DNA from 3 places in the Thalassospira sp. MBR-102 genome. Region 2 is predicted to be linked to each of the others. Evidence: predicted binding sites of a transcription regulator. Region 2 holds the regulator's gene; each other region holds the start of a gene.

Region 1 (11,068 bases), on a different contig from region 2:
GGCTTCCTTGTTATAGATGAAGCCATGAATAACCGATGCCATTGGCAGACAGAAGGTGGCGGAACCATCATCGGTCTGCCATGCGGATTTCGCAACGTCCGAGAAATTGTCCATCCCCTTGATATCATCAAGCGGTGCAAGATTTCCCTGCTTGTAAAGTTCAAGCGACGCATCGAACGGACGGCAGGTAATCAGATCGCCAGCAGTACCACCTGCGAATTTCGCATTGATCAGCGCGTTATAATCGGTCGGCGGGGTCGGCGAGAAAGTCACCTTGATTTCAGGATATTCCTTGTTAAAGGCCGGAATAATCTGATCATTCCAGATATCGATATCGTCGTTACGCCAGCTCTCGATCACGAGTTCGCCGGCAGATGCCATCAACGGAACCAAGGCGACACTTGCCGCCAGGGCCGCTGCCAGGCCTTTTGCAAACACTTTATTCGACATTTATGCCTCCTCTGATCAATGTCGGCGGACTGCTATCCCTGCAGATATCAGTCCTTATACTCAAGCGCTGCCCGGAGATTTCCGTTAAACATCGCAAGAATTTCTTTGGCTTTCGCGGTCTCGTGCCCTTTGGCAATCAGGACCGCGATGCGGATATCAAACTGTGCTTTTTCAAGGGCGCTTTCGGCATTCCGCGCATCGCAACCAGCAATATGCCCCGTAATGCGGATGGCGCGATCATGCAACTTGATGTTTTCGGCACGCATGCCGACCATCAGATTATCAAAAAGTCGCCCGAGCTTGCTCATGACAAGCGATGAAAGGATATTTATGGCAGCCTTCTGCGCGGTCCCTGCCCCCATCCGGGTTGAGCCAGCGATAACTTCGGGCGCGCTATCAAGAAAAATACCGCACTCTGCCGTCGTCAAAAGTTTGCCATCAGGGTTATTGCAAAGACCAACGGTGTAAGCACCGCGCTCGCGGGCCAGTTTAACGGCGCGCAATGTATAAGGCGTAGAGCCGCTAGCAGCGACGGCGATAACCGCGTCACCTTCACCTATGCGATGTCGGGTAATTTCGTCTTCTGCGGCTTTGGTATCGTCTTCAGCGGAATTGAATACACCCGGCTCGCTTTGCAAGCCGCCTGCCAACATGACAATGGTCATGTCTCCGGGCCAGCCAAACGTTCCGCCAAGTTCCTTGGCATCCTGCCAGGCCACCGTGCCGGAAGTTCCTGCACCAACATAAACGAGACGCCCGCCGCCGCCCAGGCGACGTGCTATCCCGTTTGCGGCTGTTGCCATATCCGACAGGACCGGCCCCAGCGATGCGACCGCGCGCATCTGGCCTTCCCACAAAGCCATAAGGAAATCGGCGTCGGACCACTGATCCAACCCGGCAAAGCGCATATCAAATTCTTCAGTGCGTGATGCCATTTTCCAATCTCCCTCCATCAATTAAATACCATTATGATACCAGCAAGGCAAGGTACTTCCTGCACGTACCCCGAAATTTACTCAGATCCACCTCATGTTTCACTTATTTTCAAATAGATAATAGGTGATTTCAATTTATCACCGGCAGCGCCATCCTTATCTACATAATGCCAAAATGGGACCGAGAACAGCATTAGTGGATTTATATTGGTATTGCTTTTTAAGATACCACTCTGCTATGATCCAGCCAGTTAGGGATGGTCAAAATGCAGAAGACACAAAAAGAAAAGCTCTACCTTGGCATTGATGGTGGCGGTACGCGCTGCCGGGCGCGCATTGTCAATAGCGCGGGCGAGACCCTCGGTGAAGCCATGCGCGGCGGGGCAAATACCCGCCTTGGCATAAACCACGTCTTTGGCGAAATCATTGCCGCTGCGACCATGGCACTCAAGGAAGCAGGCCTTTCCGACAGCCGCATTTCGGATTTGCACGCAGGACTTGGACTGGCCGGTTTGCCGTTGGAGCGCGAACGCAAACTTGCCGAATCCTATAAACATCCGTTCGCCAGTGCCTGTTTTGCGACCGATGCCTACACGGCATGCCTTGGCGCACATGATGGTGCTGATGGTGCCATATTGATTGTTGGAACCGGTACCTGCGGACAGGCGATTGTCGAGGGTCGTGAATTGGCACTTGCCGGTTGGGGCTTCGAGATTTCTGATATCGGAAGCGGCGCCCGTATTGGCCGGACGGCGATTGAAACCGCCCTGCTTGCCCACGAAGGTTTGGAGGTGTCATCCGAACTGACTCGCGCCGTCATGAAACATTTTAACGACAATCCAGAAGAAATCGTCGCTTTTGCCGAGAAAGCCCGACCAGCTGATTATGGCGCATTCTGCCCAATGGTATTCGATGCCGACAGCCATGGTGACTCGACTGCTGCCGCAATCATCGATGTTGCTGTAACCGCAAATCGCAACATCCTGCACAAGCTTAAGGAATTCGGGGCGAAACGGCTGAGTTTGATGGGCGGCCTTGCTGAGCAGATGGCAAAACGCATGCCTGACGATATCCGGTCCGATCTGGTTCCGGCACAAAACGATGCCCTGCATGGGGCAATCCTGATGGCCAGGAAATATCAAAAGGTGCATGCATGATCAGTACAGCAGACGTCATCGCAAGCCTGCGTGCCCGGGACATCGAAAATATCGGTCATGGCCCGCTGTATCGCCGCCTGCAAACAGCAATCAAGGCCGTTATCGATGATGGTATCCTGAAAGTCGATGACGCCCTGCCAAGCGAACGCGATCTAGCTAATGAACTTGGTATTTCACGCGTTACCGTACGAAATGCCATGCGTGCCCTTGTAGAAGAAGGCGTCCTTGTACAGCGTCACGGCGCAGGCACATTTGTCGCCCCGCGCGTTGAACAGGCCCTTTCGCGCCTGACATCCTTTACCGAGGATATGATCACGCGTGGTATGAAGCCCGGTGCAGTCTGGATTGAAAAAACCCTCGGTCATGCCTCGCCCGAAGAAGCCATGGCGCTTAATCTTTCGCCGGGTACAGAAGTAACAAGGTTGCGGCGTTTACGTACAGCCAATGACAAACCGATGGCTCTCGAATACGCAGTCGTGCCACGCGCCTTCCTGCCAAGCCCGGATGAAGTCGAAAAGTCGCTTTATGATGCGCTGGCAAAATACGGCAAAAAGCCTGAACGCGCTCTTCAACGTCTTCGGGCTGAACTGTTTGATGGCGAAACGGCAAAAATCCTTGGCGTACCTGATGGCTGTGCCGCCCTTTATATCGAACGGCGTTCTTTCCTTGCCAACGGTACACCGGTCGAATTCACCCGCTCCTATTATCGTGGCGACAGTTACGACTTCATCGCCGAAATGCAAGTTGATGCGCGCTGAAAATGATCGCGTCGCACGTCGCCCCAAAAGTTTGAGGAAACACTCGATATGAGCACGCGCTGGACACCCAAAACCCAGATGGGTCGCGAACTGGCCGAAGCCCCGGCCATCGTTGCCAAGCAGCTTGATCACAACAAGACTGCAATTGATGCTCTGGTCGCGGACCTGCGTGCCAACCCGCCAAAATTCGTTGTGACTTGTGGGCGCGGCAGCTCTGATCATGCAACGCTTTACGCAAAATATCTGATTGAAAGCCAGCTTGGCATTCCGGTCGTATCTGCGGCCCCATCGATCGTCTCGATATATAACCGGTCTATCGCCAGCAAGGACGCCCTGTTCATTGCCGTCTCCCAGTCGGGCAAAAGCCCGGATCTGGTCAAGAATGCCGAGGCCGCCCGTGATGCCGGTGCCCGCACCGTAGCATTGGTCAATGTCGTTGATTCCCCGTTGGCCAATACGGTTGACCATGTCATTCCGCTGATGGCAGGCCCTGAAATCAGTGTTGCCGCGACCAAATCCTATATCGCAACATTGTCTGCCATCGCACAGATCGTTGGGGGATGGACCCGGGATCCGGCCTTTAACAAGGCACTTTCCACCCTGCCCGCGTCACTGGAAAAGGCACTTGGCAAGGATTGGCTTGATGCTGCCGATGCGATTGCAAAATCAAACGGTCTTTATGTGATAGGCCGTGGTCCTGCCTTTGCCATTGCACAGGAAGCCGCGCTTAAATTCAAGGAAACCAGCAGCCTACACGCCGAAGCTTTCAGCGCGGCCGAGGTAAAGCATGGCCCGATGGCACTGGTAACCAAGGACTTCCCGTTGCTGGTATTTTCCCAACAGGATGCATCGCGCGAAAGTGTCGAGGGTTTCCTTGAAGAAATGCGGGCGAAAACCAATAATCTGTTCGCCGCCGAAACCGGTCACGCTGATATCAAGGGCCATCTTCCGGTGGTCGAGGATATCCACCCGCTTCTGGCCCCCATCGCAATGATCCAGACATTCTATACGCTCGCAGAACATGTTGCGCTGGAACGTGGTTGCAATCCAGATGCGCCACCACACCTGTCCAAAGTAACGGAGACGCACTGATGACCGATTTTGCCATTACCAATGCACGTGTCTTTGACGGTACAGATTTCCATAACGGCAAAGCTGTCATTGTCCGGAACGGCAAGGTCGATGCAATTGTCGAAAGCAGCGATATTACTGAAAACATCAACGTGATTGATGCAAAAAATCAGACACTTGCGCCCGGCCTTGTCGATGTTCAGGTCAATGGTGGCGGCGGTGTGTTGCTGAATGACGAACCGGATGTCGACGGTATTCGCGCGATCATGGCTGCCCACCGTAAATATGGCACCACGGCCATGCTGCCTACCCTAATCACCGATCATCGCGACAAAATGGAAGCCGCGATTACGGCCATCACCGATGCAATCAATCAGGAGGTACCGGGCATTGTCGGCATTCATCTGGAAGGCCCGTATCTGAATGCCGAACGCAAAGGCGTGCATGACGCGAATATCATCCGCCCGATGGAAGATGACGCGATTGATCTTCTAACCCGCCTTCCCAATGGCTGTATCCTGGTGACCATGGCCCCGGAAAAGGCCGCCAAAGGCACAATTAAAAAGCTGGCTGATCGTGGCGTTCTGGTTTGTGCCGGTCATACTGCGGGCACTTATAATCACGTACAGGCTGCCATTGCCGAAGGCATGCGCGGCTTCACGCATTTGTTTAATGCCATGAGCCCGATGACCCACCGTGAACCCGGTGTTGCCGGTGCGGCGATGGCCGATGACAGCACCTGGTGCGGATTGATCGCTGATGGCTATCATGTGCATCCAGCCGTTCTGAAGGTTGCCATTCACGCCAAGGCCAAAGGCAAGATCATGCTGGTGACCGACGCCATGCCAACAGTCGGAGCTGACGAAAAACGCTTTGTTCTGGGTGGCGAGGAAATCATTGCCACCGATGGTCGCTGCGCGCTGGCTGATGGTACATTGGCCGGATCGGACCTCGACATGATCGCCGCGGTTAAGAATTGCGTCGAAATGGTGGGCATCGATCTTGGCGAAGCGCTTCGCATGGCATCCCTGTATCCGGCCGCGTTCCTGAAACTTGACGATGTCATGGGACGCATCGCACCGGGCTATCAGGCCGACATGATCCTGTTTGATGACGATTACAACGTCACATGCAGCTGGATCAAAGGCGTCGAATAATCTCAACACAACAAAGCATTAGAAACTTATCAGGAGGCACAACATGAAGCCGGTTCGTATTCTTGTCGTCGGTCTTGGCAATATGGGATTATCGCATGCCAAGGCCTATCACGCGCTTGACGGGTACGAAATCGTCGGACTGTGTACCCGTTCCGAAATCCCGGCAGAAAACCTTCCGGATGGTTTTGCCGCCTACCCGCAATTTACCGATTTTCATACTGCGCTGGCAGCAACCAAACCCGACGCGGTTTCGATCAACACATATACCGAAACCCATGCTGATTTTGCCATCGCCGCATTCGAAGCCGGGGCGCATGTCTTTATTGAAAAGCCGTTGTCAGCTACTGCCGAGGATGCCGAACGTGTGGTCAATGCAGCCAAAAAGCACGGTCGCAAACTGGTGATCGGTTATATCCTGCGCCATCATCCGTCTTGGGCAAAGTTCGTTGAAGTTGCAAAGACACTCGGCAAGCCGCTCGTCATGCGCATGAACCTGAACCAACAAACCAGCGGTGCTTTCTGGGAAACCCATAAACGGTTGCTCAACAGTGTTTCACCCATTGTCGATTGTGGTGTGCATTATCTTGACATGATGTGCCTGATGACCGGCGCAAAACCGGTATCGGTCAGCGCCATCGGCGTACGCCTGTCTGATGAAGTTGCACCTGAAATGTATAACTATGGTCAGTTGCAGGTGCGCTTTGATGACGGATCAGTTGGCTGGTACGAGGCCGGTTGGGGACCAATGATCAGCGAAACCGCCTTTTTCGTCAAAGATGTGATCGGACCGAAAGGCTGTGTTTCCATCACCGATGTTGAAGAAAAAGGTGCCGGTTCAGCCGATATCGACACCCACACAAAAACGAATGCCTTAAAGCTTCACCATGCTGCCACAGATGCTGCCGGAAAATTTACACAATCTGACGAAATCATCCGCACAGACGACGAGCCCGATCATGACGGCCTGTGTCTGCGTGAACAGCAATTTTTCCTAAAGTCTATAACGGAAAACCTTGACCTTACGCAGCATATGGAAGATGCATTGGGCTCCTTACGGATTGCCCTCGCTGCGGATCAGTCGGTACGCACGGGGGAAACAATAATACTCTGACCCCCAGGAGGAGTACCCACATGCCTTCCGTTAAACCCGGTGTTGTTACCGGTTCTGCCTATCGTGACCTTGTCGCTGCCTGCAAGCAGGACGGTTACGCCCTTCCCGCCGTCAATATCACATCGTCCAGCACGATGAATGCCGCCCTTGAAGCCGCTGCAAATGCCGGTTCTGACATCATCATTCAGCTTTCGAATGGCGGTGCACAGTTCTTTGCCGGCAAGGGCATCAAGGACGCAGCAGCGGCCCGTGTTGTAGGCGCTGTTTCGGCTGCACGCCATGCCCAGCTGATGGCTGAGTATTATGGTGTTGCTGTCGTCATGCATACCGACCACGCAAACCGGAAATTCGTTCCGTGGGTCGATGAAATGCTGAAATGGAGCGAAAAGACCTATGCCGAGACAGGCAAGGCGCTTTATAGCTCCCACATGCTGGACCTGTCCGAGGAACCGCTCGAAGACAACCTGTCGACCTGCGAAGAGTTCCTCAAACGCATGTCAAAAATCGAAATGAGCCTGGAAATCGAACTGGGCGTGACCGGCGGCGAAGAAGACGGTATCGGCCATGACCTTGATACTAGTGTCGAGGAAATTGATCCACGTCTTTATACCCGTCCCGAAGAAGTAGAAGAAGCCTATCGCCGTCTTGCTCCGCTGGGCCATTTCTCGGTCGCGGCGGCATTCGGCAACGTTCATGGCGTTTATAAACCGGGTAACGTCAAGCTTCGTCCGGAAATCCTTCTGGAATCCCAGAAATATGTTTCGGAAAAGCATAACCTTGGCGACCGTCCGCTAGACTTCGTGTTCCATGGCGGTTCGGGTTCGGAAAAAGAAAAAATCGAAGAAGCCGTCAGTTACGGCGTCTTCAAGATGAATATAGACACCGATACCCAGTTCGCCTATTCGCGCCCGGTTGGCGAATATGTCGAAGCCAATGCACGTGCTTTCAAATATCAAGTGGACCCGGATACGGACCAGCCCTACAAAAAACAGTACGACCCGCGCGTATGGGTCCGCGAAGCCGAACTTTCGATGGCGGCCCGCCTCGAAGAAGCTTTCAAGGATCTTGGCGCAACCGGCCGGTCGGTTACCAAAGGCTGATCCTGTCAGTATCTCAAAAAAACAGATCAACCCGCCGGTTTTTCCGGCGGGTTTTTTCGTGGGCAATCTTGCGCCACTGCAAAAATAAACTACTCCTGACAGATACTGACAGGAACTGTCAGGGGTGCGCTTGCGTATCAGGATTGGCTCCTCTATACCTTTCCCGAACATTACAGGAACAAAAGGCCCGACATGCTGACGAAAATTTCGGTTCGCGGTGCGAAAGAACATAATCTGCAAAATATCGATGTTGAACTGCCCCGCGATGCTCTGGTGGTCATCACTGGTCTGTCAGGGTCAGGCAAAAGTTCGCTGGCGTTCGATACGATTTATGCCGAAGGACAGCGTCGTTATGTCGAAAGCCTGTCAGCGTATGCACGTCAATTCCTTGAATTGATGCAAAAACCCGATGTGGAATATATCGATGGCCTGTCTCCTGCGATTTCCATCGAACAGAAAACAACATCGCGCAACCCGCGCTCGACTGTGGGAACGGTTACCGAAATTTATGACTATATGCGTCTTCTCTGGGCGCGCGTTGGCATCCCGTATTCCCCGGCAACCGGCCTTCCGATTGTCAGCCAGACCGTATCGCAGATGGTTGACCGCGTTATGGAAATGCCCGAAGGCACGCGGCTTTATCTGCTGGCACCGTTTGTTCGGGGGCGTAAGGGTGAATACAAAAAGGAACTGCGTGACCTTCGCACACGCGGGTTCCAGCGCGTCAAGATTGATGGCGAAATGTATGACATCGACGAAGCGCCTGAACTGAACAAAAAGCTAAAGCACGATATCTCGGTCGTTGTCGACCGTCTGATCGTCAAGGAAGGGATTGCAACCCGCCTTGCCGACAGTTTTGAAACCGCCCTTGAACTGACAGACGGTATCGTTCTGACCGAAGATGCCAAAACCGGGGAAACAACCGTGTTCTCGGCAAAGTTCGCTTGCCCGGTTTCCGGCTTTACGATAGAAGAAATCGAGCCACGCCTGTTTTCGTTCAACAACCCGTTTGGCGCCTGCCCGGCTTGCGATGGTATTGGCACCCAGATGGAATTCGACCCGGAACTGGTCGTCCCGGATGAAGGCAAAAGCCTTGACGACGGCGCTGTTGCGCCGTGGGCCAGCACCACATCGAAATATTATCTTCAAACCCTACGGGCGGTCGCCAAGCATTTCGGCTTCAAGACCAATGTCGCATGGGAAAAGCTTCCGAAAACAGCACAGGACATCATTCTGTATGGTTCAGGTGATGAAGACGTCACGGTGACCTACGATGACGGTTCGCGCAGCTACAAGGTTGCCCGACCGTTTGAAGGCGTTATTCCCAACATGTCGCGCCGCTGGCGTGAAACCGACAGCCAGTGGGCACGCGATGAACTTTCGAAATACCAGACGGTTTCAAGCTGCCCGACTTGCCATGGCCATCGCCTGAAACCCGAAGCACTGGCCGTGAAGATCGACAAATCCACGATTTCAGAGATCACCGATCTTTCGATTGGCAAGGCCGCCGACTGGTTCCAGGCGCTTGAAGGCAAACTGAACGAAAAAGAAACCGAAATCGCGCGACGCATCCTGCGCGAAATCAATGATCGCCTGCGTTTCCTGCGGGATGTCGGGCTGGATTATCTGTCGATGTCGCGTACATCTGGCACACTTTCAGGTGGCGAAAGCCAGCGTATCCGGCTGGCGTCGCAAATCGGATCCGGCCTGACCGGGGTCTTGTATGTTCTGGATGAACCTTCCATTGGCCTGCATCAGCGTGACAATGATCGCTTGCTTGAGACCCTGAAACGTCTTCGCGATCTGGGCAACACCGTGCTTGTTGTTGAACATGACGAAGACGCCATTCGTGCCGCCGATTACGTCGTTGATATGGGCCCTGGTGCTGGTATCCATGGCGGTCGTATTGTTGCCGAAGGCACACCCGAACAGATCCAGCAGAACCCGAACAGCCTGACCGGAAAGTATCTTGTCGGGGTTGAACAGATCGCCGTTCCCCAGGAACGCCGCAATGGTAATGGCAAATCGATTGCGATCAAGGGTGCCCGCGCCAACAACCTGCAAAATGTCGATGCCAAATTCCCGCTTGGCAAATTCATCTGTGTTACAGGTGTTTCGGGTGGCGGCAAGTCCAGCCTTGTCATTGAAACGCTGTATAAAGCACTTGCCAAGCGGATGCATAATGCACGCAATCACCCCGGTGCCCATGACACCATCACCGGCATCGAACATATCGACAAAATCATCGATATCGACCAAAGCCCGATTGGCCGCACCCCGCGTTCCAACCCAGTCACCTATACCGGGGCCTTCACCCCGATCCGTGACTGGTTCGCGCAATTGCCCGAAGCCAAAACACGCGGTTACAAGCCCGGCCGTTTCTCGTTCAACGTCAAGGGTGGCCGTTGTGAAGCTTGTCAGGGCGATGGCGTGATCAAGATCGAAATGCATTTCCTGCCTGATGTTTACGTTACCTGTGATCAGTGTAAGGGTAAGCGATACAACCGCGAAACGCTGGAAATATCATTTAAAGGCAAATCGATATCTGACATTCTTGATATGACAGTCGAAGAAGGTGCCGATTTCTTCAAGGCTGTTCCATCCATTCGCGACAAGATGGAAACCTTAAAACAGGTCGGGTTGAGCTACATCCATCTCGGTCAGCAGGCAACGACCCTTTCGGGTGGTGAAGCGCAACGCGTGAAGCTTGCCAAGGAACTGTCAAAGCGGGCCACTGGCCGCACGCTTTACATCCTTGATGAACCAACCACCGGGCTTCATTTCCATGATATCCGCAAGCTTCTGGAAGTGTTGCACACCATTGTCGATCAGGGCAACACGGTGGTTGTGATCGAACATAACCTTGATGTCATAAAAACTGCCGACTGGATCATTGATATCGGTCCCGAGGGTGGTGATGGCGGCGGCAAGCTGGTTGGTTGCGGCACACCAGAGGCCATCATGGCCAACGAGGAAAGCTATACCGGTAAATACCTTAAACGCCATCTCGGCCTGAAGTAATGTCTTAAAACGAAGCGGGCACCTAGCCCGCTTCGACCCGATCTTCGACCCGTTTGACAAGAGCAGAGCTTAGCCGCTCGCTAAAGCCTGACAGGAATGCCAGCACCAGCACGATGGAAATCTGTTGCCCGGCACCAGGAATCGTTCCGATCTGATCCATGTCGGAAATATTGTGCAACTGATCCAGCGGGATCGGCAGAATACCGGCACGCAGTGCCAGCAACACGATCAGGGCAAAGCAAAAACCAAGGCAGGGTCGAAACAGAAAATTGAAAAAAACCGACGCCGGTTCCATTTCCGCCCAGTCG
Region 2 (11,068 bases):
GCACACCATGGTGCGTGTCGAGGATGTGGATGCATCCATGCGTTTCTACTGCGAACTGCTTGGCATGAAAGAAACCCGGCGCATTGAAAGCGAGAAGGGGCGTTTCACCCTGATTTATCTTGCGCCGCCTGCCGATGAAGCCAGTGCCAAGGCCAACAAGGCCCCGGAACTTGAACTGACTTATAACTGGGACCCGGAAAGCTATTCCGGCGGGCGCAATTTCGGCCATCTTGCCTATGAGGTCGACGATATTTATGCGCTTTGCCAGAAGCTGATGGATGCGGGTGTCACCATTAACCGTCCGCCGCGCGATGGCCATATGGCGTTTGTCCGTTCGCCGGACGGGATTTCGATTGAATTCCTGCAAAAGGGCGAAAGCCTTTCCCCGGCCGAGCCATGGGCCAGCATGGAAAACACCGGCTCCTGGTAACGCAGCACCCAATTGATCAAAACGCAAAAAGGCCCGGAATGATCCGGGCCTTTTCTGTATCAATCGTGGCGCAGATTAACGCTTGTTGACCGGAACGAACGGACGTTCGGAAACACCGGTGAACAACTGGCGCGGACGGCCGATTTTCTGCGACGGATCTTCGATCATTTCTTTCCACTGGGCGATCCAGCCGACGGTACGGGCAACTGCGAACAGCACGGTGAACATGCTTTCCGGAATGCCCATCGCCTTGAAGATGATGCCCGAATAGAAATCGACGTTCGGATAGAGTTTCTTCTCTATGAAGTACTCGTCTTCGCGTGCGATGCGTTCGAGTTCCTGTGCAACGTCAAGCAGCGGGTCCTGTACATTGAGTTCTTTAAGAACTTCGTGGCAGGTTTCCTGCATGACCTTGGCGCGCGGGTCGTAGTTTTTGTAAACCCGGTGACCAAAGCCCATCAGACGGAACGGATCGTTCTTGTCTTTTGCCTTGTTGACGAATTCCGGAATGTTTTTCACATCGCCGATTTCGTTCAGCATTTTAAGAACGGCTTCGTTCGCACCGCCATGTGCCGGACCCCAGAGGGAGGCAATACCGGCAGCGATACATGCAAAGGGATTTGCCCCAGAAGAACCGGCCAGACGGACGGTCGAGGTCGATGCGTTCTGTTCGTGGTCGGCATGAAGGATCAGGATACGATCCATTGCGCGCGCAAGGACCGGGTTGACTTCATAGTCTTCGCACGGGTTGCCGAACATCATTTGCAGGAAGTTTTCTGCATAGCCGAGTTTGTTGTTCGGATAACGGAACGGCTGACCGATCGAGTATTTATACGCCATCGCAGCGATGGTCGGCATTTTCGCGATCAGGCGATAGGCCGAGATCAGACGCTGGTTCGGATCGTTGATGTCGGTGCTGTCATGATAGAAAGCAGACATCGCGCCAACCACACCGCACATAATGGCCATCGGGTGGGCGTCGCGGCGGAAACCGTTATAGAAATTGCGCATCTGCTCATGCACCATGGTGTGCATGGTGATGTCATTTTCAAATTGCGCCTTGTCTTTTGCATTCGGCAGATCGCCGTAAATCAGCAAATAGCAAACTTCGAGGAAATCGGATTGTTCGGCAAGCTCATCAATGGCATAGCCGCGGTGACGCAGGATGCCAACGTCACCATCAATATAGGTCAGCTCGGACTGGCAGGAGCCGGTCGAGGTGAAGCCCGGGTCATAGGTGAAATATCCGGTTTCGGAGTAGAGTTTCCGAATGTCGATTACAGACGGACCAACGCTACCCTCGATCACCGGCAATTCGATCGACTTGCCAGTGGCATTGTCGGTCAGTGTCACGGTGTGGGAAGTCTTGGAATTCTGAGCCATGACTATTTTTCCTTCCCTGTTTGAACGAACACGGTTTTCAAGTTGTGTGCAGCATAGTGCTGCGGCGCACAAAGCGCAAATTCAGTGTTTAAGTTTTTTATTTTACGCTGTTATTGGGCATCGAATTTGCGGATGCGTTTCAGCGTTTGGGATTTGCCAAGCACGATCATTACTTCGAAGATGCCAGGCGATGAGTTGGAACCGGTGAGCACGGCCCGCAAGGGCTGCGCGACTTTGCCGAGCTTCTGATCGAGTTTTTCGGCAATGTTGCGAACGCTTGCGTCAACGTTCTCTTCGGTCCAGCTTTCAAGCGCGTCGAGTTCCTTTGCCAGTTCGGCAAACAGGCCTTCGGGGGCGCTATCAATCAGGGACTGAGCTTTCTCGTTAAACGACATGACGCCGTCCGTAACATAGAAGGCCGAAGAGTCGGCGAGCTCGATGAGTGTCTTGGCTCTTTCTTTAAGCCCTGACATGCCTTTGATCAAGATTTCTTTTTGCGCTGCGTCAATTGCATCGACGCCAATCTGTTTTGCGATCAGCGGTGCAATGTCGTTTGCAAGGCGGGTATCATCCGCTTGGCGCAGATAAACGCCATTGAGGTTGGTCAATTTGGCGAAGTCGAAACGCGCCGCACCCTTGCCAACATCTTTGATGTCAAACCATTCAATGGCCTGTTCCTGGGAAATGATTTCCTCGTCCCCGTGACCCCAGCCAAGACGCAGCAGGTAGTTGTTTACCGCTTCGGGCAGGAAACCCATTTCATCGCGATAGGCATCAACACCCAGCGCACCATGACGTTTGGACAGCTTGGCGCCGTCCGGGCCGTGGATCAGCGGAATATGGGCAAAGGTCGGGACATCCCATCCCATCGCGTCGTAAAGCGCCTTCTGGCGAAACGCATTGGTCAGATGGTCATCGCCACGGATCACGTGAGTAATGCCCATATCGTGGTCATCGACAACGACCGACAGCATATAGGTCGGGGTGCCATCGCCACGCAGAATAACGTAATCGTCAAGCTGTTCATTGGCAACGCGGACATCGCCCTGTACCTGATCGGAAATCACGGCATCGCCGTCCTGCGGTGCCTTCAGACGCACGACAGGCTTGACGCCAGCCGGGGCGTCGGATGCATCGCGGTCGCGCCAGGTGCCGTCATATTTCATCGGGCGGCCTTCGGCGCGGGCCTTTTCGCGCATTTCCTGAAGTTCTTGCTGCGAGCAATAGCAATAATAGGCTTTCCCGGCCTTGATCAGTTCATGGGCGACTTCGGCGTGGCGGTCGCGACGGGCGAACTGGAAGGTCGGTTCTTCGTCTGCGGTCAGGCCAAGCCAGCTTAGCCCATCGAAAATGGCTTCGACGGCTTCGGGGGTTGAACGTTCCCGGTCGGTGTCTTCGATGCGCAGCAGGAATTTGCCGCCGGTGTGTTTGGCATAAAGCCAGTTATAAAGGGCGGTGCGTGCGCCGCCGATATGCAGAAACCCGGTCGGAGACGGGGCAAAACGGGTAACAACCGTCATTCACTCTATCCGTTGGCTGGATGTTGTTGCTTGTCGTAATGACTTTTGGCGTGCACGCTATAACACATATGCGGCGGTGTTGCACCACAGCCGATGATAGATAGAAACTGTGCGTCGGGCAGGCTATTGTACATTCGTCGAATAAGTCGTGATGGAATTAATAAAAATCAATATGTTGCGAGAATATTTTCGCAAACAGGATTGTTGTTGGCCGCGCGCAGAAATTCCTGGATCCTGTGCACGGTTATATTCTTCGGGTTGGGATGTGCGGCGTATTTTTCTCTCCCTGCGCGCCTGACGGTACAGCAAAGCGGCCTTGCGGTGATTCTTTTGCTGTCCGGATTGTGGATTTCGCGACGCTGGGTTTTGCCATTCTTTGGCATTCTGCTGCTGGCGGGTTTTTGTGGCGGGTTGCTGATTGCATCCATCCATCTTGAAAGGGCGCCATCCGGGCTTCTGACCAAGACGCTTTACATGACAGAGATCGAGGGCGACATCACGCTTCTGGAACCACGGGGCGGGCGGATGCGCATGACCGTGGCACCAATGCGGATCGCGGGGCTTGAGGACCGGGCATTTGACTGGAAGGTGCGATTGAGCCTTCCAGGTGGCGATGAGCTTTCCGTCGGGGATCATATCGTGGCAACGGCACGGCTGTTTCCGTTGCGCGCGGCGTCCGTGCCGGGCGACCCGGATTTTTCACGCGGATTATATCTGGACGGGATCGGGGCGACCGGGTTTGTTTTCGGCCATAAATATAGTGTGACCAAGAAGGCCGAAACAGGAATGATGCAGCCGGTTTCGGACCGGATCGAAAGTCTGCGCCTGACGATCATGACGGCAATCGATCAGGTCCTTACCGGCGCAGAGGCCGGGATTGCCAAGGCATTGATTGTCGGCGAACGCGGCGATGTCAGTGCGGAAATTGCCGATGATCTTCGCAAATCGGGATTGGCGCATCTTCTGGCGATTTCCGGGCTGCATATGGGGCTTTTAAGCGGGACGGTTTTCTTTTTCCTGCGGTTTGGCATGGCGGCCATTCCCGCCCTTGCGCTGCGGTTTCCGATCAAGAAATGGGCGGCTATCGGGGCGATGTGCGCAGCCGTGATCTATCTTGGCCTGTCAGGGGCCAGTGTGCCGACGCAGCGTGCCTTTGTGACGTTGACGATTGTCTGGATTGCGTTGCTGCTGGATCGGCGGGCGATATCGTTGCGGTTGGTGGCGTTTGCGGCGCTGGTTGTTCTGATCCTGCGGCCCGATGCGGTATTGGGGCCAAGCTTTCAGCTTTCCTTTGCGGCGGTGTCGGTTCTGGTGGCGTTTTATGATGGTCCGGGCAGGCGATGGTTTGACAAGTCGGGGGATCGGTCATGGCTATTCCGGCTTTGGCTGTTTTTTGCCGGGCTGGTGATGACCGGGTTGCTGGTTACGGCGGTGACCGCGCCGATCATCGGGTTTCATTTCGGGCGGATTTCGATGATCGGGATCGTGTCCAACCTGATTGCCATTCCGGTGATGGCGTTCTGGGTGATGCCGCTGATTGTGGCGACGCTTGTTCTGATGCCGTTCGGAGCCGGGGGACTGGCATTGTGGTTGATGAAGCCGGGACTGACATTGTTGATTGAAACCGCAAGCCTTGCCGCCGATCAGGCCTGGGGGCTTTGGCATGTCGAGCAGTTTAGTGCCGTATTTGCCATCGGCATCATGATGGCGATGGCCTGGTGGCTGGTCTGGCGGGGGAACGCGATTGCCCGGTTGGCTGTCATTCCGCTATGCGTGGCGATTGCGGCGCAAATCCTGTATCGCCCGGCGGATATTCTGGTTTCGGGGGATCAGGAAAGCTGGGCAATTCGCGACAGGGTGCGCGACAAACTTGTCCTGCCCGAAGGCATTTCGGATTTTCAGCAGTCGGTCTGGATGGCGCGATTTGGTATCGCCGATCATGATGCCGGCAATGTCATCGAAAAATGCGACGCAACGGTTTGTTCCGTCAGGATCGCCGGACGGCAGGTGATCATTGCCAATGATCTTGCCAATCCGTTCTATGCATGCCGCCATGGCGATATGATCATCAGCCTGAAACGCGATATGCCGCGTGATATCTGTGCGCCGGATGTGACTGTCATCGATGATGACCTGTTGTGGTGGCAGGGGGGCGTCTCGGTTGCGTTGCGGCCCGATGCCGCCCCGGTGATCGAAACCGTGCGTGAAACGTCCGGCATCTGGCCGTGGATTATCATCGGGGGCAGGGTGGTCAAATAAAAAACGCCGCCGGGCAAGGCCGACGGCGTTTCTTTCGGTTTCTTTCGGTTTGTTCGGTTTATTCGGTATTCTATCAGTATTGGCGGAGCAAACCGATCAGACGTCCCTGAATGCGGACACGATCAGGCGACAGCGCGCGCGTTTCATAACGCGCATTGGCCGGTTCCAGCAGAACTTCGCCACGGCCACGTTTCAGGCGTTTCAGAGTGGCTTCGGCGTCGTCGACCAGTGCGACAACGATGGAGCCATCATTGGCCTGTTCGCAACGCTGGATCAGGACGGTGTCGCCATCGAGAATACCGGCATCGATCATCGAATCACCGGAAACTTCAAGCGCATAGTGATCGCCGGTTCCCAGAAGCGCTGCCGGGACCTGCACCATTGTGGTCTGATCGCGAAGGGCCTCGATCGGGGTACCCGCCGCAATCCGGCCAAACAGCGGCAGGGAAACGGATTCACCCGATTCCGAAAAGGCCGAAGGCACGGTTGCCGGTCGATGCGCAGCCTTTCGCGCGGAGGCGATAGAGGTAACATTGTTGGGCGTTTCCGCAGCGTCGTCATCATTATTATCCGGAAGACGCAGGACTTCGAGCGCGCGGGCCCGATGGGCGAGACGGCGAATAAAGCCGCGTTCCTCAAGCCCGGTGATCAGGCGATGAATGCCCGATTTGGATTTCAGGCTCAGGGCTTCTTTCATCTCGTCAAAAGAGGGCGAGATGCCATGATCGCGAAGGTAATTATCGATATAGACCAGCAATTCGTATTGCTTGCGCGTCAGCATGATTTTTTCCGAACCAGTAATAAGAACAAACCGAATACATAAATGTTCTACTTTGGTTCTGCTTGTTCGTCAAGCACCACAACCCGAAAAATCGCCGTTTAAGGGCATTCTTTCGGTCAAGAAACGAAATTTGGGTACTTTCAGGGATCAGTCGGCGGTGAAAGTACCCGACTTTCCGCCTTCCTTGTGGACAACGCGAATATCGGTAATCCGCATGGCTTTATCGACCGCCTTGCACATATCGAACACGGTAAGTGCGGTAACGGTAACGGCGGTCAGGGCTTCCATTTCCACCCCGGTTTTGCCGGTGGTTTTGCAGGTCGCGACAATATCTACCGCATCGGTGGCAGTTGCGAGTTCCAGCGTGACTTCGACCGAGGTCAGGGGCAGGGGGTGGCAAAGCGGGATCAGGTCGGCGGTTTTCTTGGCGCCCATAATCCCGGCAAGCTGGGCGATACCAAGAACGTCGCCCTTTTTATGGCCGCGTTCGGCAATCAGCCGGGCCGTTTCCGCCGACATCAGGACACGGCCCTTTGCGATGGCGACGCGCGCGGTATCGTTCTTGGCCGAAATATCGACCATGACGGCGTTACCAGCGGCGTCGATATGCGAAAGTTTGTCTGCCATGCCTGTGTCTTGTTCCGTTATCAGGCCGCGAGGCCAAGAATATTGCGGGTGGCGGCGGTGACGTCGTCCTGACGCATCAGGCTTTCGCCGATCAGGAAGCATTGCGCGCCGACCTTTGCCATGCGGGCGAGGTCATCGTGCGTGAACAGGCCGCTTTCGGCGACCAGCATCCGGCTGTCATCAACCATGCCAGCGAGTTCTTCGGTCGTGGTCAGGGAGACTTCGAGCGTTTTCAGATTGCGGTTATTGACCCCGAGAAGCTTTGATTTAAGTTTCAGGGCGCGTTCGAGTTCCGGTGCGTTGTGGACTTCTATCAGGACATCCATGCCAAGGCTGTGTGCGGCGTCTTCAAGCTCGGCCGCTTGGGCATCCTCGAGGGCGGCCATGATAAGAAGGATGCAATCGGCACCCAACGCCCGGGCTTCGGTCACCTGATAGGGATCAAGCATGAAATCCTTGCGCAGGACCGGCAGGTCAACCGCGGCACGTGCCGCGATCAGATAGCTGTCATCGCCCTGGAAATAGGGGATATCGGTCAGGACCGACAGGCAGCTTGCCCCACCGGCCTTATAGGCCTGTGCCAGAACGGGCGGATTGAAATCCGGTCGGATCAGGCCCTTGGACGGGGAGGCCTTTTTAATTTCGGCAATCAGGCCGTAACGACCGTCCGCAACCGATGTTTCAAGCGCCCTGATGAAGCCGCGCGGTGCGGATTGTGATCTGGCTGCGGTTTCGAGGTCGGCAAGTGACTTTCGCGCCTTGCAGGCGGCGATGTGGTCGCGTTTGTCGTTACAGATACGTTCGAGTACGTCGCTCACGCTGCGGTCCCCTGATTGGAAATGCGGACTAGTGCCTGCAGGGTTTCTGCGGCTTTGCCGGAATCGATTGCGGTGCGGGCCTTTGCGATGCCATCGGCAAGATCGGTTGCGATGTCGGTCACCACAAGGGCGGCTGCGGCATTCAGCAGAACGATATCGCGATAGGCGCTTTTTTTACCGGCAAGAAGATCGAGAATGGCCTGCGCGTTTGTCTGGGCGTCGCCGCCTTTAAGCGCATCAAGGGTGACGATTTCAAGGCCGTAATCTTCGGGGTTGATTTCAAAGGTCGTGACTGCGCCGTTTTTGACTTCGGCGACAAAGGTCGGGCCGGTTGTTGAAATTTCATCAAGGCCGCTATGACCATAGACAACCCACGCATGTTCCGAACCCAGGCGGTTCAGCACATGGGCAATCGGTTCGACCCATTCACGGGCAAAAACGCCCATGACCTGGCGTTTGGTTTTGGCCGGGTTGGCCAGCGGTCCCAGAAGGTTAAAGATCGTGCGCGTACCCATTTCAACGCGGGTCGGCATCACGTGACGCACCGCCGAGTGATGGCGCGTTGCCATCATGAAGCACAGATTGATTTCCTTTAGCGCCTTTTCGAGAAGCGCCATATCGGCATCAAGATTGACGCCAAGCGCCAGTAGGACATCAGCCGATCCAGATTTTGACGACGCCGCGCGGTTGCCGTGCTTGGCAACGATGGCGCCGCAGGCCGCCGCAACGATTGCCGCCCCGGTCGAGATATTGAAGGTGCCGCTGCCATCGCCACCGGTACCACAGGTATCAACCGCATTGGGCGGGGCGATAATGCCGGTCGCCTTGGAGCGCATGACACGCGCCGCCCCGGTGATTTCATCGACCGTTTCACCGCGCAGCCGCAGCGCCATCAGGAAAGCCCCCATCTGAGACGGCGTTGCCTGACCGGACATCAGAACGTCGAAGGCCTGCTCGGCCTGTTCTTCGTTCAGTTTTTCGCCATTTGCGACTTTGGCCAGGATCGGCTTCAGGTCATATTCAGTCGACATGCGGGTTTCCTCGGTTAGCGGTCCGGTGCGGTTTCATGCGCCGGGGAAGTCTATAAAATTCTTCAAAAGGGCATGGCCATGTTCGGATGCGATGCTTTCGGGATGGAACTGGACACCATGAATCTGATGCTGTTTGTGACGCAGCCCCATGATCAGACCATCCCCGTTTTCCGCCGTGATTTCAAGGCAATCGGGCAGGGTTGCGCGATCAACAACCAATGAATGGTAACGGGTCGCTTCAAACGGGCTGGGCAGGCCGTTAAACACGCTTTTGCCTTCGTGCACCATCGCATCGGTTTTGCCATGCATGCATTCGGGCGCGCGCACGACATTGCCGCCAAAGGCCTGACCGATGCCCTGATGACCAAGGCAGACGCCAAGCAGCTTGACCTTGCCCGCCGATGCCCTGATCAGATCAAGACAGATACCCGCGCGATCCGGATCGCAGGGACCGGGCGAGATCACGATGCCTTCGGGCTTTAAAGCCAGCGCATCAACAACCGAGATTTCATCATTGCGGCGGACGTCGACCTCGGGACCGAGTTCGCGCAGATAGTGCCACAGATTGAATGTGAAGCTGTCGTAATTATCGATGAGGAGATACATCGTGGCGCCGGGCTGTGAATATCAGATCGGGCAGAGAATAAACGGCATTGCCGCTACGTCAAGCGATTGCAAAAACCATTTTCCTGCCATTGTTTGCGGTCTTTGTTTGCGGCTTTAACAGGGTGCTAACCTGATCGGGTTTAAAAGCTTCCAAACACAAGCCGGGATAATTGGCGTATAATCACCATATGGGTAACACGACCCAGCAAACGAGACTGGAGACCAGAGCGTGGCACGCCGGGCACAACCCGCCAAAAAGAAAAAAGCGGCACCGCGAAAAACAGGCCGTAGCAAGGCTGCACCGAAAAGAAAATCGGGCGGCATTGGCCGTTTCATGCTGGGCGGTGCGATTGTTGCGGGGGCCATTTCGGCATTCATTGCAGCAGGCAGTATGCTTGAGCTGGATCGCGCATCGCGTGATCTTGGCGAACGGGCCGCAAATTCCGAACCGGAATATACGCCGACACCGGCCCAGGTACCGGAAAGCCGCAATTATGATTTCAGCGAAAGCAACGGCAATCGCGACCGGACCGGATATATGGTCGGTGAACGTGTGCCGGGTGAAAAAACTGCGCCCGAAACCAGACAACCGCAGAAGGCACCGGTCACAAAGTCGCCTGAACCTGCCGTGTCGCCCGATACCGGCGGGATCAGCGGGGGCGCGCATAGTGATGGTCCGCCGCCATGGCAGAAATTCGCAGCCCTTACCCCCGATACGGGAACCGCACCGGTTATCGCGATTGTGATTGATGATGCGGGCCTTGATCAGCCGCGCACGGCGCGCACTATAGGGCTGCCCGGGCCGGTGACGATTTCCTATCTGCCCTATGCGCGCGACCTTCAGCGTCAGGTGAATGATGCGCGCGGGCGTGGGCATGAAGTGATGCTTCATATGCCGATGGAGCCGTCGTCGGCATTGGTCGATCCAGGTCCGCATGCGTTGCGCACCGGATTTGACCGCGACAAGATATTGGGCGAGATGACCTGGATGCTGGACCGGTTTGATGGCTATGTCGGTGTGAATAATCACATGGGCAGCAAATTCACATCCGATCCGGAACGCATGCAGGTGGTGATGGAGGTGATGAAATCACGCGGGCTTCTGTTCCTTGATTCCAAAACCAGTGCCAAGTCGGTCGGATTTTCGATGGCACGCCAATATGATGTCCCGGCGCTTGAGCGCGACGTGTTCATTGATGACGCCGATGATGCCACCAAAATTGCCGAAATGCTGGCCCGGACTGAAAAAGTTGCCACCAATCAGGGATTTGCGATTGCGATTGGCCATCCGCGCGACCTTACGCTGGAAGCCCTGCAAAAATGGATTCCCGCCATTCAGGCCAAGGGATTTGTTCTGGTGCCGGTGACCGATATCCTGCGGCGAACAAGTCCGAGTGCGACAGGTTGATAAAGAACAAGGCCCGCAAATGAAGCGGGCCTTGTTCTTTCAATCCGAAATGCAGGAAATCAGGCAAACCGATGGGCTTCGCGGGCGGCGGCCATCAATGCGCCTGCCTTGTTCTGGCATTCCTTGTGTTCGAGTTCCGGTTTGCTGTCTACGACGATCCCGGCACCGGCCTGAATATGGATCTGTTCGTCCTTGATGACAGCGG
Region 3 (11,068 bases), on a different contig from region 2:
ACACGCACCAGATCGACCGCGCTGAATTTACCCGCAAGGTCCTCGGTCAGGCCGACAACGATGGACGCCTTGCCGCCGTCCGTCGAGATCAGGGCAACAATGCCCGATCCCATCTGATCGCGCAATTCGTCAACCATCCCTTTGAGTTCCTTGGCCGGGATACCGTCCAGAACACGCAGGGCCAGTTTGACACCGTTGGCTTCCTTGAACGCATCTGCACCCGATGCCCCGCCCGAACCGGCGGTCGCCAGTTTCTTGCGCAGGTCGGAAACCTCACGTTCAAGCTTGCGGCGCTCTTCCTGCAAGGCTTTGACACGCGCCGGAACATCCTCGGGAACGGCTTTCAGATCGGCCGAGATGGTTTGCAGAAGCTGATCGCGGGCCGCCATATAGCTTGCAGCATCCGAACCGGTCAGGGCTTCGATACGGCGGACACCGCTTGAAACCGCACCTTCGGATACGATCTTGAACATACCGATATCGCCGGTCCGTTTGACATGCGTACCACCGCAAAGTTCAAGCGAATAAGCATGTTCGTTCGCTTCGGGCAGGCCCATCGAAACAACGCGGACTTCATCACCGTATTTTTCGCCAAACAGCGCCATCGCACCCAGTTCAATCGCCTCGTCCGGGGTCATCAGACGGGTGGTGACTTCGCTGTTTTCGCGAATCAGACGGTTGACGTCGAATTCGATCACAGCGGCTTCTTCGGCGGTGATCGGCTTGGGATGCGATACGTCGAACCGCAGGCGATCCTTGGCCACCAGCGATCCCTTCTGGGTGACGTGATCGCCCAGATGCTTGCGCATGACCGCATGCAGAAGATGGGTCGCCGAATGGTTGGCGCGCAAGGCCGAACGGCGGGTATGATCGACGCGGAATTCGGCGGCATCGCCAACCGAAACATCACCTTCGACAACCTTGCCAAGATGCACATGCAATGCGCCAAGTTTCTTCTGGGTGTCGGTGATTTCAATCACGGCACCCTTTTCGGTTTTGATCACACCGGCATCGCCCTGCTGACCACCGGATTCCCCGAAGAACGGGGTCTGGTTGGCAACGATGGCAACGTTATCGCCCTTGGTCGCGGTTTTGGTTTCCGCACCATCCTTGATCAGGGCCGTGAGAACGCCTTCGGCATTTTCGGTTTCGTAGCCCAGGAATTCGGTCGCGCCATCGCGATCATTGATGTCAAACCAGACTTCCTCGGTCGCGGCTTCGCCCGACCCCGACCATGCGGCACGGGCCTTGGCTTTCTGTTCTTCCATGGCGGAGGTAAAACCGCTTTCATCGATACCGATCTTGCGTGGTTTAAGCGCATCCGCCGTCAGATCGAGCGGGAAGCCGTAGGTGTCATAAAGCTTGAAGGCAACATCACCCGAAAGGGTCGCGCCCTCGCCCATGCCATCGGTCGCGTCATCAAGCATCTTGAGACCGCGATCAAGCATGGTTTTAAAGCCCTGCTCTTCGAGCTTAAGGGTTTCTTCGATCAAGGCCTGCGCACGAACCAGTTCCGGGAAGGCACCGCCCATTTTGCGTACCAGTGCCGGAACCAGTTTATACATCACCGGGTCCTGAGTGCCGATCATGTGCAGATGGCGCATGGCGCGACGCATGATACGACGCAGAACGTTACCGCGACCGGCATTGGACGGCAGAACACCATCCGCAATCAGGAAGCTGGTCGAACGCAGATGGTCGGCAACCACGCGGTGCGACACATTATGCGGGCCATCGGGATCGGTGCTGGTGGCATCGGCCGATGCCTCGATCAGGGCACGCATCAGGTCGATGTCATAGTTATCGTGCTTGCCCTGAAGGACGGCTGCAATACGTTCAAGGCCCATGCCGGTATCAATCGACGGCTTTGGCAAATTCACGCGTTCACCATTTGCCATCTGCTCGTACTGCATGAAGACGAGGTTCCAGATTTCGATGAAACGGTCGCCGTCTTCTTCAGGGCTGCCGGGGGGACCGCCCCAGATTTTATCACCATGGTCAAAGAAGATTTCCGAACACGGACCACAAGGACCGGTATCACCCATCGACCAGAAGTTATCAGACGTCGGAATGCGAATGATGCGATCATCGGAAAGACCAGCGATCTTTTTCCATAGACCATGGGCCTCGTCATCGGTGTGATAGACGGTGACCAGCAGCTTGTCCGCCGGGAGGCCGTATTCCCTGGTGATCAGGTTCCAGGCGAATTCAATCGCGTTTTCCTTGAAATAGTCGCCAAACGAAAAGTTTCCGAGCATTTCAAAGAAGGTGTGGTGACGGGCAGTATGACCGACATTTTCAAGATCGTTATGCTTGCCGCCGGCACGCACGCATTTCTGCGAGGTGGTCGCGCGCGAATAATCGCGGTGTTCCTGACCGGTAAAAACGTTCTTGAACTGGACCATCCCTGCGTTGGTGAACATCAGGGTCGGGTCATTGCGCGGCACCAGCGGGCTGGAAGATACGACCTCGTGGCCGTTCTTGCGGAAGAATTCCAGAAACGTGGTGCGGATATCGTTAACGGTCTGCATCTCTCTCCAACCCGGAAAACGCGGAACAATCGCTGCCGCAAACGTGCGGCGCGACTGCCCTATTTAGCGGCTCGGCCCTGTGCTGTCCAGTCGGGGAAAGGCTTTGCGGTGTTTAAGTGACGATTTATGCATCCGGCACCGCACCGGCACGCCACAACGCCCTGATCAGATATGCCGCCCTAATCAAGAACCGGGCGCATGAAACTGCGTTCGTAACTGATGATGCTGCGGTTGCGTTTTTCAAGTTCGAGTGTTGCAACACATTCGTCATCATCGGCCATGCGATTGCGGTAATCTTCGTATGCCGCAAGGCTCGGGAAACTGAACAGGGCATAGGCGATGCTGCTGGCGCCTTCATGCGGCAGGAAATAGCCGTGATGCGTCCCGCCCATCCGATTGACGATGGGAATCCAGCGACGGGCATAATCCTCGAACTCAGGGATTTTATGCATGTCGATAACGTATTTCAGATAGCAGGTGATCACGGCGGGAACTTTCCGGAACTTGAGGATGGGTTACTTTTCGACGCCTTCCTGAATCTGTTCGCCCAGTTTTTCAACATCGCGACCAAATCCGGCGGCAGTTTCACACGCCGCAAGCGACATGCCAAAGCCCGCAATCAGGGCCAGTGCCAGAATACGTTTTACAAGAATAGCCATTGTTTGAATGCTCCTGCCTTTAACGACATGTTGATTTTGAAGGCGGCCGCGGCCTGCTTCTGACGCAAGGCATGTGGCTTCCGAAATCAGTCGCTATCTTGTCGGGGTCACGTGCTGCTGGCAACTCTTTCCTTCAGCGTGAATTCAAATGCCAAACAAAAAACGGGCATGCATTTACATACCCGTTCCCATTTACCCGCATCATGTGTTTTGACGACGATCAGATCGTCAGACCGCAACCGCGCAGTAGATCAACCTGCTCCTAGTCGGTCCCTTTCTGGATCGCTTCTCCGGCATCCTCGACATCACGGCCAAAGCCGTTTGCCGTCTCGCACGCCGCAATGCCAAATCCGATAAATGATATCAGGGCAATCGCAAAAATCTTCTTGCAGATGTCAGACATGGTCTTCTCCTGTTTGCTCAAACAAACGGGATCAATCGATCAACACGGTGCTGCGTGAACTGCCAGAAAGAAGCAGGGTTTTTCGGGCGGTTAATCAGGCCATCGCCAAAATCCGGACCGTTTTTGAGCAGCAAACATTAAACGCCCAAGATACCGGTTCGACCATAATTCAGATCAGTAAAACGCAAAAAAACAGGGCGTTCATGAAAGCCCTGTTTTAACAGTTTGTCGTGTTCGTCTCGGGTTACGGTGCTGTGGTTGGCTAAAACCCGGATCAAAAAGCGTTAGCGTACTTTGTCAGACCGGCGGGCGGCGGCCACGCAGCGCGTTGACCAGAAGCGAAACCACGAACAGGACGAGGAAGACGAAGAACAGGATCTTGGCGATCCCGACAAACGTCCCTGCCAAGCCGCCAAAACCAAGGACGGCGGCGACAAGCGCCAGAATGAGACAAAAGACTGCCCAACCCAACATGATGTTATCTCCTTATTTAGGCTTTAGCTGCTTGCGGGTGATGGAGTTGATCCAAAAGTCCCGTCAGCGAACGAAAAATCCGCGATGATGCCTTACTCGCTGGCTTCATCCTGGATGGCTTCACCGGCATTTTCCATATCCTGGCCAAACCCTTCGGCGGTTTCACACGCGGCAAGGCCAAGGCCCATGCCAGAAATCATCGCAACGGCGAAAATCTTTTTCAAAAAGTCGGACATTTCAGTTTCTCCTGTTTGCTCGACGAGATTTTCTTCACACCATCCATAACGGAGCCGGAAAGAAAAAGTTCCTTGCGCTACTGCCAAGCTGCTGATCTGACGCAATTAAGGCAGATCAAATGCCTTTATTTTTGCGGGTTGTAGCCAATCGTGATCATTTTTGGGCAAATTGAGAAAGAGGACGTTTCAGGCCCTCTTTTACCATTTCCTAAGCTTTATTCTCCGCTCAGGAACCGGACAAATTCAGGAATTCCGCAATCGCCGAAACAATCTTTTGATGAATCTGGGCGCGATCCGTACCGGGAGGGTCGGAGCAGATTGGCTCGCTGCCTTCTTCTTTAAGTATCTCGGCAGCCCCCGGCATACATTCGCCAAGAAACGTCAAATGATATGCTGGCGCAAACGTTGCTGAAGATGCGTTTTGGATCCGCGCGACGAGATTACTGCCGTTCGGCCCAAAATCAGCAGCTACCCATTTGTTTTCTTCGCCAAGGCCGATAAAGAGCATGGCAGAAGTTACCTCCGCCAGACTGGTTTGTGTCGCGGCAAACCCCATGCCTGGCTCTATCGCGACAGAGCGAACAATCCGGTCGTCCCGGCTGGAAGCAGCAAAGTCATCGGGAAGATGATCAGGATCAACACCCCCTTTGCGCAAAAAATCGCAATCCTGGGCCGCATTGCCGAATTTGTCGCAATATTGCGCATAAAGCGTTTGATCAAACCGTACCCCCGCAAGGTTTAAAACCGTCGTACCCCCCAATGAAAACCCGATCGCGGAAATATTCTGATGATCGATGTAAGGGGCAAAAGCCGTATTGGAGAGGACCTGATCAAGGGTGGCACTGATATCTGCGGCACGTTCGCCGATAAGCGGTGTACGTCGCGGTGACGAATCCCCCGATGTCGTACCGGGATGGTTGACCGCAACAACAATCGCCCCACGCAACGCCAGTTGCGAGGACAGCCAGCCAAGTCCATCCATATTGCCGCCCGAGCCATGGGAAAGAAGAACCAGCGGATGTTGCCCCGGCGCAATTGCCGCACCGACATACGCATCTGTTCCCTTCCAGATGATATTGCGGCCGACCGGCGCACGATAGATAAAGGTATCTGCCGGATACCAGACCGAGGCCGCGATTGGCATGGAACGATGGGCTGCGCGCACATCAAAACGGTCATATCCGGCATAATCGGTTTGCGGTTCCGCCAAGACGGGCGATGTCTTCAGGCCCGCGGCCAGAAAGAAGGCGACGGCAAGATATATCGGTTTCATCATCAGGATCCTTGTCATAAGTTAAGCGTGCCGGAACGTTTTCGCCCAAAACAGGATTTCCTGCGCCCTCAAACGGGTTTGTGAACGTCCCAAAACCGGTTTTGATACCTTTTGTCGGGAACTGACTGTCCGATGCTTGTCCTCCCCGTCCCAATTATAGTTGCCCTGGTTTTAGGCTTTCTCTTTGTCCGCGCGGTTGTGGGCGGAAGAACACCCAGGATGCTTATGGCGCTGCTGCTTGCCGCGGCCGGACAAAGCATTCTGGTCGGGATTGTTCAGTATTATGGCTTTGCCAGCCTGCGATGGCTTCAACCCATCACCGCATCCATTATCCCGGCTCTGGCCTGGATGGCCTTTTTGGAAGCAAGTCTTCGTGCGCGCCTGCAAATACGGGATTGGGTGCATTTCTCGGTACCAGCGATCGTCGCCCTATGCGTGTTTCTTTTACCGGCAATCATTGATGTTGTGCTTTGCAGCCTTTTTGTCGGATACGGGGCGGCAATTCTGGTGATGCTTCATCGTCAGGGCGGTGATTTTGCCCATATGCCTCTGACCGCGGGCCATATCCCGGCACTGGTTTGGCGCTTCATCGCCTTCGCCCTGATCGCGTCGGCCATCAGCGACATGCTGATCATCGTCGCCAAGATCGATGGAAACGATCAGATTGTCGGCCTGATCCTGAGCATCACATCATCCCTGGCACTCTTGACCATCGGCTTTCTGTCTCTGTCGCCCGACATTGCAATTGATGTTGATGCGGATGTCCAATCAGGGGAACAAAATCAGCCTTCCGATCACGTGCGGACAACACCCAGCACCCCGGAACATCGGACCATAATGGCCCAGCTTGAAGATTTGCAGATACGCGAACAGCTTTATCTTGACCCGGATCTGACGCTTGCACGCATATCCCGACGTATGGGCGTCCCGCTGAAACAGATTTCGACCGCGATCAACGCCACGACCGGTGAAAATGTCTCGCGCTTCATCAACAAATACCGGATTGAACATGCTTGCCGCGAACTGGACAAGGGCGAGACTGTCACAACGACCATGCTGACAAGCGGCTTTAACACCAAGTCGAATTTCAATCGGGAATTCTTAAGGATAACGGGCAAAACGCCCAGCCAATGGCAACAGGAAGCACAGCACCCCTGACTCCCGCTTCGCGCCATATCGCGAAATCCATACCTGCCTGCGTTACACACGCCGCCAACAAAACGGATCAGACACAAAAACGGGCGCCCAAAGCGCCCGTTTGATTATTCAGTCCGCTTTTAATTACGCGTCGTCATCGTTTGACGGTTCATCTTCGCTCATGCTGGTCATCGCCTCGGCGATCAGACCTGCACTTTCGCGGATGCTGCGTTCGATTTCGGCGGTCATTTCCTGATTTTCACGCAGGAAGGTTTTGGCATTCTCGCGGCCCTGACCGATACGTGTCGAATTATACGAGAACCAGGAACCGGATTTTTCAACGATGCCCGCCTTGACACCAAGATCAAGGATTTCACCCATCTTGGAAATGCCTTCGCCATACATGATGTCGAATTCGACCTGCTTGAACGGCGGGGCCATCTTGTTTTTGACGACCTTCACACGAGTCTGGTTGCCAACGACTTCGTCACGGTCCTTGATCTGACCGATCCGGCGAATATCAAGACGAACAGACGCATAGAATTTAAGCGCGTTACCACCCGTGGTGGTTTCCGGGCTGCCAAACATCACACCGATCTTCATACGGATCTGGTTGATGAAGATGACCATGCAGTTCGAACGCGAGACCGAGCTGGTCAGTTTACGCAATGCCTGGCTCATCAGGCGGGCCTGCAGGCCGACGTGGGTGTCACCCATTTCGCCTTCAAGTTCGGCACGTGGCACAAGGGCGGCAACCGAATCGACGACCAGCACATCAATCGCACCGGAACGCACCAGCGTATCGGCGATTTCAAGCGCCTGTTCACCCGCATCAGGCTGCGAAATCAGGAGTTCGTCGGTATTCACCCCGAGCTTGCGGGCATAACCCGGATCAAGCGCATGTTCGGCATCGACAAAGGCACAGGTCCCGCCAAGTTTCTGGGCCTCCGCAATGGTGTGCAAAGCCAGTGTGGTTTTACCCGAGCTTTCCGGCCCGTAAATTTCGACGATACGGCCACGCGGCAGGCCGCCAATCCCGAGCCCGATATCAAGCCCAAGCGACCCGGTCGAAATGGCTGAAATATCCACCGCACTATCGCGCTGGCCGAGCTTCATGATCGAGCCCTTGCCAAATGCGCGTTCGATCTGCCCAAGAGCGGCTTCGAGTGCCTTCTGCTTATCCATCGTATCTTTATCCACCAAATGCAGCGCGGTCTGAATCATTTTTCGAACTCTCTTATTCCACAGGGCCGGGTAGGATGCAACGCAGGCGGTTCCCCGGTCCTAAATGCGGAACGCCACCGCTAGGTGCCCCGCCGGATAACTGACATCACGCCAACCATTTTCCGGCAAACGCATTGAGAACATAATGTGAACACTTGCACAAAAAAATGGATGTTGCAAGTTTGTTCTCATTTTGGTGGGTAAGAATTCAAACCCGGATAAATAAAATTGTCGCCGGGCTTGTGCCGGGATTTTTAAAACAATTCGGAGAAGCCCGGTTCAGGTCGTGATTTTCAGATGTTCGTGCCGATGTGCATGTCCATGATCGTCATCGCCGTGATGATGGGTTTCGACATGCAATTCACCCGGAACCGAATAAAGCTGCCCATGGCGCACGCCAGGTTGTGCCAGAACCTGATCGGCGAATTTGCGAATATCGGAAAGCTTGCCGCGCAAGGTTACGCTTTCAAGGCACGTATCGTGATCAATATGGAAATGCACGGTCGAAACGGTCAGGTCATGATGTTCGTGCTGCGCACTCATCAGCCGTGATGCCAGCATGCGTTCTTCATGATCATAGACATAATTCAGAACCGCTATGCCAACGCCGCCGGTGTCTTCGTCGAGCTTGGTATTCTGGAGCTTTTCCCGGATCAGGTCACGAAAACCTTCTGACCGGTTGGTGTAGCCGCGATGCTCAAGGAAAGCATCGAACGCCTCCATCAAATCGTCTTCGATTGATACGGTCACGCGGGTCATACGAATTCCCTTTCATAATCATCAGCTTGACTCGTATGAACATTTTTGAAAAGTTCATACTGCCTTTCAACTTCCCTAATCTCCCAAAGGATAGCAGATGTTTCAATCAAAGTTCACAACCCCGCTTGCAATTGCCGCACTGGGGTGCCTGATCGGCTTTGGCGCAGTGGCCCATGAATTTGTCGCCAGCAGCAAAACCACCCCCGCGAATGGCAAGGACACTGCTGCCTTCATCCTCGATTCGACCCATGTTTTCGGCACCCCGGAAGAAGCCGAAGCGCCAAAGCATGTCCGTGCACAATTGATCACCCCCTCGGCCACCACCGAACTTGATGTCACTGAAAATGCGGATGCCCCCAATCTGACTGGCACATTCACCCTTTCCGAAGAAGAACCCGCATGGCTTGTCGGGCATCGCCTGCCGGTGATCTGGTCACAAACGCCCGATGGCTGGAAAGAAGGCGGGCCGGACGCACATCCCGATGCGGTTGCGTCATCCCGATTTGAAAAATTTTCCAAAAACCTGACTGGAGGCTCCCAAAACGCGGATTTTATTTCTTCCCCTCTGGGGCACAAACTTGAAATCGTGCCGCTTTCCGATCCGCGCATGACGGCAATCGGCCAAGACGTTGCGGTTCAAATCCTGCTGGACGGGCAACCTTATTCGACCAGTGTCCTGGCAACCTATGCCGGATTTACCGACACGCCATCGTCTTATGCCTATTACACCGAAACTTTCAGCGATGATCGTGGCAGCGGCATTGCCAAAATCCGGATTACGAAACCGGGTCTTTGGATAGTTCGGGTTGCGGCCGATGTCCCGGACTCTGATGCATCTGTCCGGGTACATAACCTGCGGGCAACCCTGACTTTCGATGTCAGCCAATAGGCCGCCACATGCTGCAATCGTTTGGACGTTTGATGATCGCGGCAATTGCCTGCGCGATCCTGCTTTATGCAGGATCGCTCCCGGCGATTGCCCACGGGGCGGGATGGCAGATTGACCAGAACCGGACCGCCACCATCTATCAGTTCGGCTATACAGATGGCACACCAATGATATTTGCCGAAGCCATGGTGACGTCACCGGACGGGAAAACCTGGCAAAAAGGAAGAACTGATCGTGACGGACGCCTTGCCGTCGTGGTTCCGGCATTACGCCCTGAAGATGATACCGATGCGCATTGGAAAATAATGGTATCAGACGGCATGGGTCATCAGGTTGTCCTGATCCACTCATCGGAAAAAATACCGCCACCGGGAACACAATCCTCGGCCCCAACCCCCGGATTGCAGGGAAACAGCGCCTTGCTTGACCTGCCGGTCTGGGCTGCAATCCTGTTCGGTTTCAGCCTGATAACCAATCTTGCATTTCTGCCGGGCTGGATCACCAGGATCAAAAGGCAGAGAAAATCGCACTTAATGCAGGAATAAAAGCGCAACCCCCCCAAAGGCCATGCAGGTCCCGACGATGGCCTGCAGGCCAACGGGGCGGCGCAGAACCACACCTTCATAGACAATCAGCAAAACCGGTGGCAACGCCATCAGCGTTGATGCGATACCGACATTGGCATTCTGAACCGCCACCATCGAAAGCCACACGCCAAGCGCCGGGCCGATAAAAGCCCCCAGGAACAGCCACCGCCCGACATCAGGTGCGCTGCACGCCACAATCGTGCGCCGAGCACGCCCCATGGCAATCGCAATTCCCCACATGATCACAACCGCGACAAAGGTTCTGATCCATGTGGCCGACAGCGCAGAATAACCGCTGATCAGTGCATATTTCGCCGTCACCAGATTCGCGACCTGACCAATGGCACCGCCAAGTCCAAACAAGATACCAACCAGATAATTGCGTCCTTCCAACCCGACAGGACGCCCCTTTTTCATCATGATGACCAAAAGAATGCCACCAATACCAAGCGCAATACCCGACATTTCCTGAAGGCTTAGGACTTCGTCAAACAGAAACCAGCCCAACACCGCCCCCATGATCGGCACGGTCGACATCATCAGCATCGATAACCGCGCCCCCAGGGTCACAAAGGCCTGAAACAGCATGGCATCGCCAATCACAAGGCCAAGAACCGACGACAGTGACAACCAGCCAAGCTGCTCCCACGTTACCGCGTTCGGCCAAGGCTGGCCTTCCAATAGCCAGTGCAACACCGTCAGACAGGTAATCGAGCAGGCCAGACGCCCGCGATTGACCGTCTGCGCGCCGACCTTGCCGCCAATGTTGGAAAAAATCATGCTCGACGTCGCCCAGGCCATCGCGGCAGTAAAGGCGGCTGCTTCACCGAAGAACGGGATCATGCGGGGCTCTTGCTTGGACGTTGTTGTTTTTTGGCTGCCGGATTGTGGCGCAA

What was found. Region 2 encodes LexA, which represses DNA repair genes until DNA is damaged. Its sites were predicted from a motif close to ATGTTCTANTTTGGTTC; they were not measured.
Region 1: the regulator LexA is predicted to act here: its motif matches at 7,905-7,921, upstream of uvrA (excinuclease ABC subunit UvrA).
Region 3: the regulator LexA is predicted to act here: its motif matches at 8,109-8,125, upstream of recA (recombinase RecA).

The regions. Positions count from the first base shown of each region.
Region 1 is NZ_JBEPTC010000019.1:17,865-28,932, forward strand. Features, by position in the region: gene ABIE64_RS22065 (ABC transporter substrate-binding protein) at 1-450, opposite strand, end outside; gene ABIE64_RS22070 (N-acetylmuramic acid 6-phosphate etherase) at 498-1,385, opposite strand; gene ABIE64_RS22075 (glucosamine kinase nucleotide-binding domain-containing protein) at 1,652-2,542, shown strand; gene ABIE64_RS22080 (GntR family transcriptional regulator) at 2,539-3,300, shown strand; gene ABIE64_RS22085 (SIS domain-containing protein) at 3,349-4,392, shown strand; gene nagA (N-acetylglucosamine-6-phosphate deacetylase) at 4,392-5,528, shown strand; gene ABIE64_RS22095 (Gfo/Idh/MocA family protein) at 5,572-6,639, shown strand; gene fbaA (class II fructose-bisphosphate aldolase) at 6,660-7,739, shown strand; gene uvrA (excinuclease ABC subunit UvrA) at 7,932-10,760, shown strand; gene ABIE64_RS22110 (hypothetical protein) at 10,783-11,068, opposite strand, start outside.
Region 2 is NZ_JBEPTC010000007.1:94,786-105,853, forward strand. Features, by position in the region: gene ABIE64_RS13400 (VOC family protein) at 1-430, shown strand, start outside; gene ABIE64_RS13405 (citrate synthase) at 506-1,813, opposite strand; gene gltX (glutamate--tRNA ligase) at 1,924-3,333, opposite strand; gene ABIE64_RS13415 (ComEC/Rec2 family competence protein) at 3,541-5,592, shown strand; gene lexA (transcriptional repressor LexA) at 5,666-6,373, opposite strand; gene moaC (cyclic pyranopterin monophosphate synthase MoaC) at 6,521-7,021, opposite strand; gene trpC (indole-3-glycerol phosphate synthase TrpC) at 7,021-7,818, opposite strand; gene trpD (anthranilate phosphoribosyltransferase) at 7,815-8,849, opposite strand; gene ABIE64_RS13440 (anthranilate synthase component II) at 8,883-9,455, opposite strand; gene ABIE64_RS13445 (divergent polysaccharide deacetylase family protein) at 9,685-10,863, shown strand; gene trpE (anthranilate synthase component I) at 10,923-11,068, opposite strand, start outside.
Region 3 is NZ_JBEPTC010000001.1:20,274-31,341, reverse strand. Features, by position in the region: gene alaS (alanine--tRNA ligase) at 1-2,531, opposite strand, end outside; gene ABIE64_RS00175 (NIPSNAP family protein) at 2,711-3,016, opposite strand; gene ABIE64_RS00170 (hypothetical protein) at 3,047-3,190, opposite strand; gene ABIE64_RS00165 (entericidin A/B family lipoprotein) at 3,453-3,593, opposite strand; gene ABIE64_RS00160 (DUF1328 domain-containing protein) at 3,891-4,067, opposite strand; gene ABIE64_RS00155 (entericidin A/B family lipoprotein) at 4,160-4,303, opposite strand; gene ABIE64_RS00150 (alpha/beta hydrolase family protein) at 4,530-5,576, opposite strand; gene ABIE64_RS00145 (helix-turn-helix domain-containing protein) at 5,802-6,734, shown strand; gene recA (recombinase RecA) at 6,858-7,937, opposite strand; gene nikR (nickel-responsive transcriptional regulator NikR) at 8,217-8,696, opposite strand; gene ABIE64_RS00130 (DUF4198 domain-containing protein) at 8,794-9,585, shown strand; gene ABIE64_RS00125 (hypothetical protein) at 9,594-10,130, shown strand; gene ABIE64_RS00120 (DMT family transporter) at 10,116-11,015, opposite strand.